Regions from separate parts of the Ruegeria sp. CF8 genome, predicted to be linked through region 2. Evidence: riboswitches for the same ligand, from Rfam matches in the RefSeq annotation. Region 2 holds a riboswitch; each other region holds the start of a gene.
The links. A riboswitch is a leader RNA that binds a small molecule or an ion and turns the genes downstream of it on or off. The one in region 2 is predicted to bind cobalamin.

Region 1: it holds a riboswitch for cobalamin, as region 2 does, so the genes downstream of both, ACR0EV_RS18565 (hypothetical protein) here and ACR0EV_RS04780 (DUF4198 domain-containing protein) in region 2, are expected to answer to the same signal.
Region 3: it holds a riboswitch for cobalamin, as region 2 does, so the genes downstream of both, ACR0EV_RS22180 (DUF1636 family protein) here and ACR0EV_RS04780 (DUF4198 domain-containing protein) in region 2, are expected to answer to the same signal.

The regions. Positions count from the first base shown of each region.
Region 1 covers NZ_JBQFRG010000009.1:50,387-54,167, reverse strand. Annotated here, with positions in the region: gene ACR0EV_RS18575 (DNA polymerase III subunit gamma/tau) at 1-1,178, opposite strand, end outside; gene ACR0EV_RS18570 (protein-tyrosine phosphatase family protein) at 1,351-1,851, shown strand; gene ACR0EV_RS18565 (hypothetical protein) at 1,854-2,261, opposite strand; cobalamin riboswitch at 2,353-2,573, opposite strand; gene ACR0EV_RS18560 (alpha/beta hydrolase family protein) at 2,707-3,567, shown strand; RNA gene ffs (signal recognition particle sRNA small type) at 3,616-3,714, opposite strand; gene ACR0EV_RS18550 (bifunctional 2',3'-cyclic-nucleotide 2'-phosphodiesterase/3'-nucleotidase) at 3,754-3,781, opposite strand, start outside.
Region 2 covers NZ_JBQFRG010000002.1:11,105-14,885, reverse strand. Annotated here, with positions in the region: gene ACR0EV_RS04790 (ABC transporter substrate-binding protein) at 1-131, opposite strand, end outside; gene ACR0EV_RS04785 (LacI family DNA-binding transcriptional regulator) at 128-1,285, opposite strand; cobalamin riboswitch at 1,503-1,705, shown strand; gene ACR0EV_RS04780 (DUF4198 domain-containing protein) at 1,835-2,620, shown strand; gene cbiM (cobalt transporter CbiM) at 2,626-3,237, shown strand; gene ACR0EV_RS04770 (cobalt ABC transporter permease) at 3,234-3,781, shown strand, end outside.
Region 3 covers NZ_JBQFRG010000013.1:57,099-60,879, reverse strand. Annotated here, with positions in the region: gene cobN (cobaltochelatase subunit CobN) at 1-262, opposite strand, end outside; gene cobW (cobalamin biosynthesis protein CobW) at 266-1,321, opposite strand; gene ACR0EV_RS22180 (DUF1636 family protein) at 1,323-1,697, opposite strand; cobalamin riboswitch at 1,792-2,008, opposite strand; gene ACR0EV_RS22175 (NAD(P)-dependent oxidoreductase) at 2,155-3,111, shown strand; gene ACR0EV_RS22170 (SLC13 family permease) at 3,192-3,781, opposite strand, start outside.

The DNA.
Region 1 (3,781 bases), on a different contig from region 2:
GTTGGCGGCGTTGGAGTGTCCTGCAGCCGTTTGATCAGTTCTTCAGGGCTGGGCAAATCGGCCACGTGGGTCAGGCGGATAACGGCCATCTCGGCAGCCATCATCGCGTTTGGTGCGGCCGAGACTTCTTCGAGCGCTTTGAGCAACATTTGCCACATCCGGGTCAGGACGCGCATCGGCAGCGCTTCGGCCATTTGCTGACCACGGGTCCGTTCATCCGGGGAAACGGTTGGGTCTTCGGCAGCGTCGGGCGTAATTTTGACGACGGATACCCAATGGGTAATTTCAGCCAGATCGCGCAAGACGGCCAAAGGGTCTGCGCCTTCTGCGTATTGACTGCTCAGCTCCATCAGCGCACCCGCGGCATCGCCACGCAGGATCATGTCCATCAGGTCCAGAACGCGGCCACGGTCCGCAAGGCCCAGCATCGCGCGGACCTGATCGGCAGTCGTTTCGCCCGCCCCGTGCGAAATCGCCTGATCCAGCAGCGAAGTTGCATCCCGTGCCGATCCTTCTGCGGCACGTGTGATCAGCGCCAGCGCGTCTTCGGCGATTTGGGCACTTTCGGCGGTTGCGATCTTTTTTAGAAGCCCGATCATATCCTCGGGCTCGATCCGGCGCAGGTCGAAGCGCTGACAGCGGGACAGAACCGTGACCGGCACTTTACGAATCTCGGTGGTAGCGAAGATGAACTTCACATGTTCAGGCGGTTCCTCGAGCGTCTTGAGCAGCGCGTTGAAGGCGCTGGTCGAGAGCATGTGGACCTCGTCGATGATGTAGATCTTGTAACGCGCGCTGGCGGCGCGATAGCGGACACTGTCGATTATTTCGCGAATGTCATTCACGCCGGTTCGGCTGGCGGCGTCCATCTCCATCACGTCGACGTGGCGGCCTTCCATGATCGCCACGCAATGTTCGCATTGCCCGCAAGGCTCGGTCGTCGGGCCGCCATTGCCGTCGGGGCCGATGCAGTTCATACCCTTGGCGATGATCCGCGCGGTGGTTGTTTTGCCGGTGCCGCGAATGCCGGTCATGATGAAAGCCTGCGCAATCCGGTCCGCTTCGAACGCGTTTTTCAGGGTGCGCACCATGGCATCCTGACCCACCAGATCGGCAAAGGTTTCCGGGCGATATTTGCGGGCGAGAACCTGATAGGCGGGGCTGGGCGTGTCGGTCATGTTTTCTCGGTCGGATTCGGTACTTCGGCTCAGCGTAGTGGCCGTCGCCTTCCGCGTCCACCGCGAGGCGCGATGATTTTTGATTTAGATTCCGACCGGATTCGCACTAAGCTTTTCCAACAAAATTTAAGACTCATATTTGTAAAGAGTTCCTGGTGGAGGACACACGTTCATGTCGCAGCTGGTTATCTATGCCCTGCAAGTCGCAGGAGGAACGCTGGCCCTGACGTCGATACCCGGACGTGGCGGGGATTATGAGACGGATCTGGACACGATTGCCGCGTGGAAGCCGGGGCTGGTTATTTCAATGACGACGGATGTCGAGATGCTTCAGCACGGGGCGCAGGATTTTGGCAGCGATATCCAAAGCCGGGCCAGCCGGTGGGTTCATCTGCCGATCGAGGACTTTGGCGCACCCACTGCGGCGGTTGAAGAGGCGTGGCCAGATGTCAGCGCCGCCGCCCGGCACGCTCTGGCTGGCGGAGGTCGGGTATTGGTGCATTGTCGGGGCGGCTGCGGCAGGTCGGGGATGGTTGTCCTGCGTCTGATGGTCGAGTGCGGCGAACGGGCGGACAAGGCGCTGGAGCGTTTGCGGTCGCTGCGCCCCTGTGCCGTGGAAACAGACGCGCAGCTGGCTTGGGCGGCCCGGGTTTCCCCGGCGCAGGTGGTGTGACCTCAGGCCGAAAGCTGTTCGGGTGCGTGTACGGTTTTCCGGGGCCGTAGCGTTGCAACCTCGATCATCGCGCAGGGTGGGTTTGCAATGATGCCGGATGGCAGGGTGCGGAACGTGTTTCCAAAAATCAGATCGGCATAGAGGTTCAGGTCGTCAATCGCTGCGTCGGGTTGCGTGTCACAAAACACGCGAACACCGTCTGATTGCGCCTGGAAAATTGCCTGGCACCCTTCGGCGCAATGTGAAAGCTCACTACTGCCGTCAAACTCGAAGTCGTCGCCAGTGGCAGCCGAAGCCTGTGTCATGGCCTCCGAGATCGAGCGCGCCAACCGCGCCAGGGCGGGGCAGGTTTTACCTGTCCGCTGACATACCGTTGCGCTGTATTCATGCGTCTTTGTCTTCCAGATCATCCTGCGCCCTCCGCGCGTGGTGGACAGAAGGATCGGGTCAGGTGGGACGGCAAAGTGCAGTCAGGACCTGCCCGGACACCCCGCCCGAGTTTCGGTTTCAGTTCCGATGGCAGGTCTCCTGACTTGCGGGTCATTGCTTTGCCGACCTTCCCAGCCCTTGGGGCCAGTGGCGTTTCGGCATTGCTCACCGCTTACAGTTGCGGGGGCAGTCGCGGAATTGGTTAGCGTCCGGATGACCAGACGGAACCGCACCGTGTTCCCTTTTCATCCCGACCCCTTGTGGGGGGCAGGAACCATCACACAATCGCTAGCGTCTGACCCAGTTCCGAGTCAAGCGGATCTTTGGCCCCGACGTTTGGTCATGCTGGATGGGTGAAAACTTCCCGCGTAGAGTTTCCGTCATTGAAGGTAAGCCAGCCGTTTTATCAGCGCAGGGTCAGGGATCATGTTGGATACAGAGCAGACGGTTTTGACCGAAGAGTTCCTCTTTCCGTCCGGGTCATCAACCCTTTCAGCACGCCTGTACCGACCTTTGTCTGAACCCAGCACAGTGGTTGTGCTGAACAGTGCCACAGGCGTGCCACGCGACTATTATCGCCACTTCGCGCGTTGGCTGGCCGCCGAGCGCGGTATGGCATGCCTAACCTATGATTACCGGGATTTCGGGCACTCTTTGAATGGCCGCATGAAGGATGCGGGTGCGACAATGGCGGATTGGGCGTTGATCGACATGCCAGCGGCGCGGGCGGAAATGCGCAGGCGTTTTCCCGATGCGCAACAATGGACGATCGGTCATTCTGTAGGTGCCATGCTGGGACCCGTACAGCCCGATATCGACAAAATCGACCGGATGATTTGTGTGTGTTCTGGGCTTGTGACCCTGAACGATCACCCTTGGCCTTACCGTGGGTTGGCCGGGGTCTTCTGGTATGGGCATGCGCCATTGTTGGTCAAAGCGCTTGGTTATTTGCCCGGAAAGGCAATCGGCTTTGGGGCGGATTTGCCGGCCTCGGTCTACTGGCAATGGCGCAAATGGTGCACCGCACCTTCGAGCTACTTGCCCGAGATCGGGGCTGGGCTACCTGCTGCGCGGTGGACAGAAGCTGAAAAACCGGTGGATCTTTTTACCTTTGAAGATGATCAGATGGTACCGCCCAAGGCGGTATGGCGGCTTGCTGATCTCTATGGACCCAAAGCGAAACGACACCTGCTGAAACCGGCTGATTTCGGGTTGTCTGAGGTTGGGCATATTGGCGCTTTTTCCCGATGCAACGCGGCCCTCTGGTCACGCTTTATCGACGCCTGAACGAGCTTGGGGTGACACTGAATATCACCCGTTACGTACAAAGTGGGAAAGTGAGAGGTTGGACATCGACCCAAGCGGGGCTCGTTGTGGCTGCTTCCTTCCGGACCTGACCAGGTTGGCGAGGCGCTCGCCCGCGCCAACCTCTCGACTCTGGATATAGGGAAGGCGAGGGCAAAAGACAACCCGTCAGAACGTGAGGCGGATACGCTCGAAT
Region 2 (3,781 bases):
TTCGCCAGACGCTCGGGCTGCTCTTCGGTCGTCCAGAAACGGATCGTGTCCGCCTGTACCGACATGGCCGTCAGCGCCAGTGCCAACGAAGAGCCGAGCATCAGCCTGGCTGCGTTTGGTGTAAGTTTCATGGTCGGTTTCCTCCCCGATTATCTTCCATGGTTCGTTTGATTTTTTTCGCCAACTCGCTCGACGTCAGCAGTGGCGGCCCGTCAGAGTCGCGTTCGATCAGCGCCGCCTGGCTAAGTTCACGCAAAGTTGCGGGTTCTTCCCCTCTGGTCTGACGAATCAGCATCGTTGCAAGGCGTTCACCTGCCCGTTTGGAGTCGACGCTGAACGTCGTCAGCCCAGGGCTGGCATATTGGCATTCCGGGATTCCGTCATACCCAAGGACCGAGACATCGCGCCCGATCTCAAGGCCAAATTCTGCACACACAGGGTAGCTTCCCAATGCCGCCTGATCCGTCGCAAATACAATCGCGGTCGGCGGGACAGACAAGCGCAACAATGCGCGCGCTTCAGAGGCCCCTTCTTCGCGGGTGCGGGCCCCGTCGCGGATCAAATCAGGATCGACCGGCAATCCTGCAGCCCTAAGCCCGTCGACATAGCCATCCCGACGCAGGTGACTATAGTTGAACTTCGGATCACTGCCAACAAAGCCGATGCGGCTGTGACCAAAACGGACCAAACGTCCGACTGCGTCGCTCATGGCCGTTTCGCCGGAAATATCAAACCACGACGTTTCATCCTGAAAACCGGTCCGACCATACCCTGTCCGACCATAAAGGATGAAGGGCACCTGCAAGTCGCTTAGGTACCCAACCCGCGCGTCATCGACTTCGGTACGTGGCAGGATGAATCCGTCGGCCTTTCGTTCTTCGACCAGACGACCCAAAACATTTAGCATGTCCTGTTTCGATTTCGCGGTCGAAATTGTCATCGTCCAGTCAGATGCACTGGCGGCTTCGCAAGCGCCCGCAAGAAAGTCCTGAAAGAATGGATTGTGCCGATCCGGTTCTTCACTGTTGATAACCATGGCAATGGCACGCACGCGCCCTGTTCGAATAGCTTGAGCGTGGCTGAGCGGGCGATACCCCATCTTGCGCGCCGTTACCTCGACCCGCTTTCGCGTTGTTTCTGAGATGTCGGAATACCCGTTCAATGCACGCGACACGGTGCTTTTCGAAAGGCCGAGGTGATCAGCCAATTCGTCAAGCTTCACCCGCCCACCCGACGCGGCGCGCCGGGATCGGATTTGTCGCTGTTGCAGTTCGGGATTCGCCATCATTCTTTAATTTAATTGTTCCGAAACCGGTTTCGGCAACAAAAAAATGACATCTGCATCCCGCATCTGACAATCGACCCCAACCAGCGAACAGGTCGCAACACCCCTCTCTTGGACATGATCGAAGTCGAAAAGATGCAATCAGAACACCTCCGGAATTCGCAGATGACCCTCTCAATGCCGCAATCGGGAGTTGACCGTATCCAAGTTTTTCTGTCATCAACGCGCCATGTTCGGTTCCGGGGAGTCACCCGGAGGCAATAGGGAATGCAGTGCGGCACATTCTTGGCCAAATCTGCAACTGCCCCCGCAACTGTAAGCGGCGAGCGAGACTGATGACGCCACTGGGTTACACCCGGGAAGGCCAGTTTAGCGTGAAGACCCGCAAGTCAGGAGACCTGCCGAACATGCGCCCCCGGAAGGGGTGCTCATCATCGGCGACGGGGTGTGCGCCGGATCTGTTTGCCCGTTGGGGCAAATGGTTTCGCATTCCCCAATGTCAAAAATCAATGCGTGCCGGGGAAGGCGCGACGTGAGAAGGACGTATTTGTGAAACACTTTTTGTTGGCCGCGGCAGCTGCTGTGGCAATGCCTGCGCTGGCGCAGGCTCATTTCCTGCTGGAATACACCGAAGATACCATGATCGAGCGTCCGGGTGACGTTCCGGTCAAGTTGGTCTTCTGGCATCCGTTTGAAGCCGGGCACGCGATGATCCTGGAAAAGCCGGAAGAGTTCTATGTGATCCACAACAGCGAAAAGATCGATCTATTGGGTACGTTGGAAGAAACCACATTCGAAGGCCCCGAGAACAGCGCCAAAGCGTTTCTTGGGTCGGTCCCGGTGAAACGGTCCGGCGACTATGTGCTGGTGACGGTACCTGCGCCTTATTACGAAGAATCCGAGGATATCTATATCCAGCAGATCACAAAGGCTTACCTGAACCGCAATGAACTGCCCACCGACTGGGATCAACCGCAAGGTCTGGCGACCGAAATTCTGCCGTTGAACAAGCCCTATAACGTCATTGCAGGGTCCACCTTTACTGGCCGCGTATTAAGCGAAGGTGAGCCAGTTGCTGGTGCCGAGATCGAAATCGAATACATGGCAGCAGAGCCAGACTTGGCCGGAAACGGTGCAAAAGATGCTACTACATCCCCTCTGCCGGGCGGCGCATTGGTCGCGATTTCAGATGAGAACGGCTATTTCACCTTTGGCGTGCCGAAAGCGGGTTACTGGGGTTTTGCTGCTCTGGGTTCAGGCCCAAAAACCGAACATGAAGGCAAAGAACTGAGCCAGGATGCTGTGATCTGGATCCGCGCCTGGGATCTGGAGTAGCCCCTATGCACATCGTGGACGGAGCCCTTTCGAACCCAGTTGTGATCGGCGGCGCAATCGCAGCGGCTGGCGGCATTGCTGTGGGGCTGAAATCGCTGGACCTGGACCGCATTCCCACCGCGGGCGTGCTGTCGGCCAGCTTTTTTGTAGCTTCGCTGATCCATGTGCCGATCGGTCCTTCCTCTGTGCATTTGATCCTGAACGGTCTAGCCGGGCTTTTGCTTGGCTGGGCCGCTTTTCCTGCGCTGTTTGTTGGCCTGCTGCTTCAAGCCGTGTTTTTCGGCTTTGGCGGTTTGACTGTGCTTGGGATTAACACGGTCAACATCGCACTTCCGGCAGTGCTGACATGGATGATCTTTGGCCGTCTGATCGCACGCGGCTCTCCTGTACAGGGCGCTATTTGGGGCGGCATCGGCGGAGCGTTTTCGATTGCGGCCACGACGGCATTTGTCGCTGTTTCGTTGGCTCTGTCTGGTGACGCGTTTCTACCAGCCGCGAAACTGGTCTTTTTTGCACATATTCCCGTCATGGCAATCGAAGCGGTACTTACCGGTTTCGCTATTCTATTGGCCCGCAAGGTCAAGCCTGAACTCTTTCTTAGAGGCGCCCCCGTATGAGACAGCTAATTTTCGTTGTTGCGGTATGGCTTACCCCACTTCCTGCGCTGGCCCATAAAGTTATCGCAGGGGTCTTTCCCGCAGGCGACGCGATTGAAGGGGAGTTGGGCTTTTCCAACGGCGACATGGCTGAAAACCAAGAAGTTGTTGTTTACGGCCCCAATGGCGCTGAACTGGGGCGAACAGTCACCGATACCGATGGTTTCTTCCTCTACACCCCCACCGAACCTGTCGCGCACACGTTCAAAGCAGATCTGGGCGCTGGTCATCTTGCCGAGGTCACCATGCCCGCCGAGGAAGTGGCTGAGATTTTGGGCGTGGATGCCGAGCTTGTAAAACCTGTTACGCAGGTTGAAACCACAAACGATACCGCGACGACTGTCGCGTCATTAACCGACGAGGAGCGCGCGGCCATTGCCCAAGCGGTACGAGACGAAACCCGCCCTCTGCGTCGTGAGATTGCCGCCTATCGCGAACAAAACGACTTGCAGACCGTTCTTGGAGGGATCGGCTACATCATAGGTCTGTTCGGTATCGGCTTTTA
Region 3 (3,781 bases), on a different contig from region 2:
GGATCAAAATGCCCTTGGCGCCGTCGAGCGTCTGTTCGACATAGGTGTCGACGGACAGAGGGTGTTTGAGCGCGGCCAAATTGGCCAATCGAAGCGTCGGCATACGACCCTCGGTTCCGCCGCCACGATGCCAACCCGCCGCGAAAGCGCCGAGGTCGCTGTCCGAGAAGGACAAAACAACCAGATCCGCCGGGCTTTGGCCCAGATCGGTTGGGGTCTCGGTTTCCTCGAGCCCGTGGCTTTCGCGGAAGACGACGTGCATGGGTTACTCGGCAGCCTCGGTGACGCCTGCAAGGATCTCGTGAATCTTGGCCTCTTTGATGTCGTCATGCTCGGCAATGATCACCAGACGCGAGCGGCGCTCTTCGCCCGGTTCCCATGGGCGGTCATATTGGTGACGGACGCGCGCGCCGACGGCCTGTACCAGCAAGCGCATGGGTTTGCCCTGAACTGCGGCATAGCCTTTGACACGCAGGATGTTCAGCTCTGACGCCAGACGTTCGATCTTGGCGACCAGATCGGCAGGGTCGGTTTGTTCCGGCAGCTCGACGATGATGCTTTCGAAATCGTCATGTTCGTGATCGTGGTGACCGTCGTGGTGCGACGGGCGGGCATCCATGTCGTCCTCGGCAGCCGCTTCCAGACCCAGTACAACGCGGACGTCCACAACCCCTTCGGCAACTTCGACCACGGGCAGGGGGCGCGGTGCTTCGGCGGCGATCACCTTTTTGGCCTTTGCCACACCTTCCGGGCCTGCAAGATCAGGCTTGGTCAGCAGGATGATGTCGGCGCAGGAAATCTGATCCTCGAACACTTCGGACAGGGGCGTTTCGTGATCGATCGAGTCGTCGGCCATGCGCTGGGCATCGACAGCTTCGACATTCGGCGCAAAGCGACCGGCGGCAACGGCCTCAGCATCGGCCAGAGCGATCACGCCATCGACGGTGATTTTCGAGCGAATGTCCGGCCAGTCGAATGCTTTCAACAGCGGCTTGGGCAGGGCGAGCCCAGAGGTTTCGATCAGGATATGCTCGGGGCGCGGTTCCAGCGCCATCAGCGCCTCGATGGTCGGGATGAAGTCATCCGCGACGGTGCAGCAGATGCAACCGTTCGCCAGCTCCATGATGTTTTCCGCCGGGCAATCCGGGATGGCACAGGATTTCAGGATGTCACCATCCACGCCCACATCGCCAAACTCGTTGACGACAACAGCCAGACGTTTGCCCTGCGGGTTCTGCATCAGGTGTTTGACCAGTGTGGTTTTGCCCGAGCCCAGAAAGCCGGTGATCACGGTGACGGGAAGTTTTTCGAGATTCGACATGTCAGGCTCCAATCGGGGGAATGCGCGAGGCGCAGTTTTTGCGGAAATGTTCAGGGCGCTCGCGCCATTTCACCAGGCCATCTTTGGTGGCCAGATACTTGGTCGCACCGTCGACGATTACATCGACATGGTCCACTTCGTTCAGGTTCTCGTAAACGAAGGTCCAGCGATCGGGACCACCGCGCAGCACGATAGAACAGCCTTGGTCGCAGTTCGAAAGGCATTCGACAGGTTTCAGGGTGATGCCTTCGGGCAGCTCTGCTTGTTCCAAGGCCTGGTGCAGCAATGTACCGGGGCGTTGCGCATCGTCTTCGATAGGCAGCCCGCGGCGGCAGGTCGTGCAGACCAGCAGCTCGACCGGTGTGGTCTCAGTCATGTCTCTCATCCCCCCAAATCCTCTTCGCGGGGGACGGGGTTTCAAGCGGGCCACGTGTTGCAACATGGACCCGATACCGGAACACCCCGCCCGGTTTCAACTTCGGGTGTTGGCAGGTCTCCCGGCTTGCGGATGTCAGAGGCCCGGTACGTCAGGGTCCTCTGTCGGATGTCCCGCCTTCCCGGCCTAGGCCAGTGGCATTGGGCACCCTCTCCGGTCACGGTCGCGGGGGCGGCTGCGTTTGGCGGAAGTTCCGTTGACGCATTCCCTTTTCATCGGCTCTTGCCGACACCAACGAATGGGTCATGCGGCACCGCTGGCCCGCTTGTCAAGCGCGTTGCGCGTAACATCAGGAGGCGGGTGTGAAAAGCGACCTGTGGTTGTCGTTGGGCGGCATGAATGGTCAGATAAATCCGTGATCGCATGACAGGTACAAGCCAGCAGGGAGAGGCGACATATGAAAGTAGGATTCATCGGGTTGGGAAACGTTGGCGGCAAGCTTTCGGGATCCTTGCTGCGAAACGGGATTGATCTGACGGTGCACGATCTTAACACGGATCTGGTGGCCGAGTTCGTTGCCCGTGGCGCAAAGGCGGCAGAAGGCCCGTCACAGCTGATGCGCGATTGCGACGCGGTCATCACCTGCTTGCCATCGCCTGCGGCATCAGATGCGGTCATGCAAGAGATGCTACCCGAAGTGGGCCCCGGCAAGATCTGGATGGAGATGTCGACAACCGATGAGGCCGAGGTCAAGCGTTTGGGGGCCGAGGTGATCGAACGCGGCGGCGCGGCAGTGGACTGCCCGGTTTCGGGCGGGTGCCATCGGGCAGCCACCGGCAATATCTCGATCTTCGCGGGATGTGATCGTGCGACTTTTGAGCGGATTTTGCCGTTTCTGACCACCATGGGACGGCGTGTTTTGCACACTGGTGAATTGGGTTCTGCCTCAGTCCTGAAGGTGCTGACCAACTATCTGGCCACGGCCAACCTGATCACCTGCGCCGAAGCGCTTGTCACGGCAAAGGCGGCGGGCATGGACCTAAACACTACCTATGAGGCGATAAAAATCTCGTCCGGCACATCCTTTGTGCATGAAACGGAAAGTCAGGTCATCCTGAACGGTTCGCGCGATATTTCTTTCACTATGGACTTGGTGAAAAAGGATATCGGTCTGTTTCAGGAGGTTGCCGACCGCGCAGGGGTGCCTCTGGAAATGAACCCGGTCATGATCAAGATTTTTGAAGATGGCATTGCACGGTATGGCGACCGCGAGCTGTCGCCGAATATCATCAAACGACTGGAAGAGGCGACAGGTTTGGATATCACAGCTCCCGGCTTCCCACCTGAGATGGAAGATGATGAACCGGAAGAGCCGGGGTATGAGGTTGTCCCGCAAGGCCGTCGCTCGGCGTAGAGGTTCAGCCTGAGCTTTCCAACGAAATGTCAATGGCAATCGGGGTGGGCTAATCCGGAAATCTGGTCCCGATTGCTGCGCTAGTACATAACGTTGATCATCACCAATGACACAACTAGGAACAGCGCGGTCATGATGCCGCCTGAACGGACGAAATCCATGACCTTGTACCCTGCCGGACCCATGATCAATGCGTTGACCTGATGGGTCGGGATGATGAAGCTGTTCGAAGTGGAAATGGCAACCGTCAGCGCGAAGACGGCAGGGTTGCCTCCGGCAGCCACCGCAATTGAAACTGCAAGTGGAACAAGCAATACCGTGGCTCCAACATTCGACATAACCAGCGAAAAGGCAGTCGCCAGAACGGCAACGCCGGTTTGAAGCGACCAAAGCGGCCAACCATCAAGAATGACCATGATCTGCTGCGCGATCCATGCGGCTGTGCCGGTGTTTTGCACGGCCTGTCCCAAAGGTATGAGGCAGGCGAGCAGGAAAACAGTGTTCCATCCAACGGCGCGGTAAGCCTCATCCACGCTGAGAACACGGCTCAACATCATGCCAGCTGCCCCGGTGAGAAGACACAGCGAAAGGCGTACGTCGGTAAACAGGATCAGGCATATTGAAATAGCGAAAAAGGCAAGCGCCCACCCGACTTTCTGAGGTCTCAGTT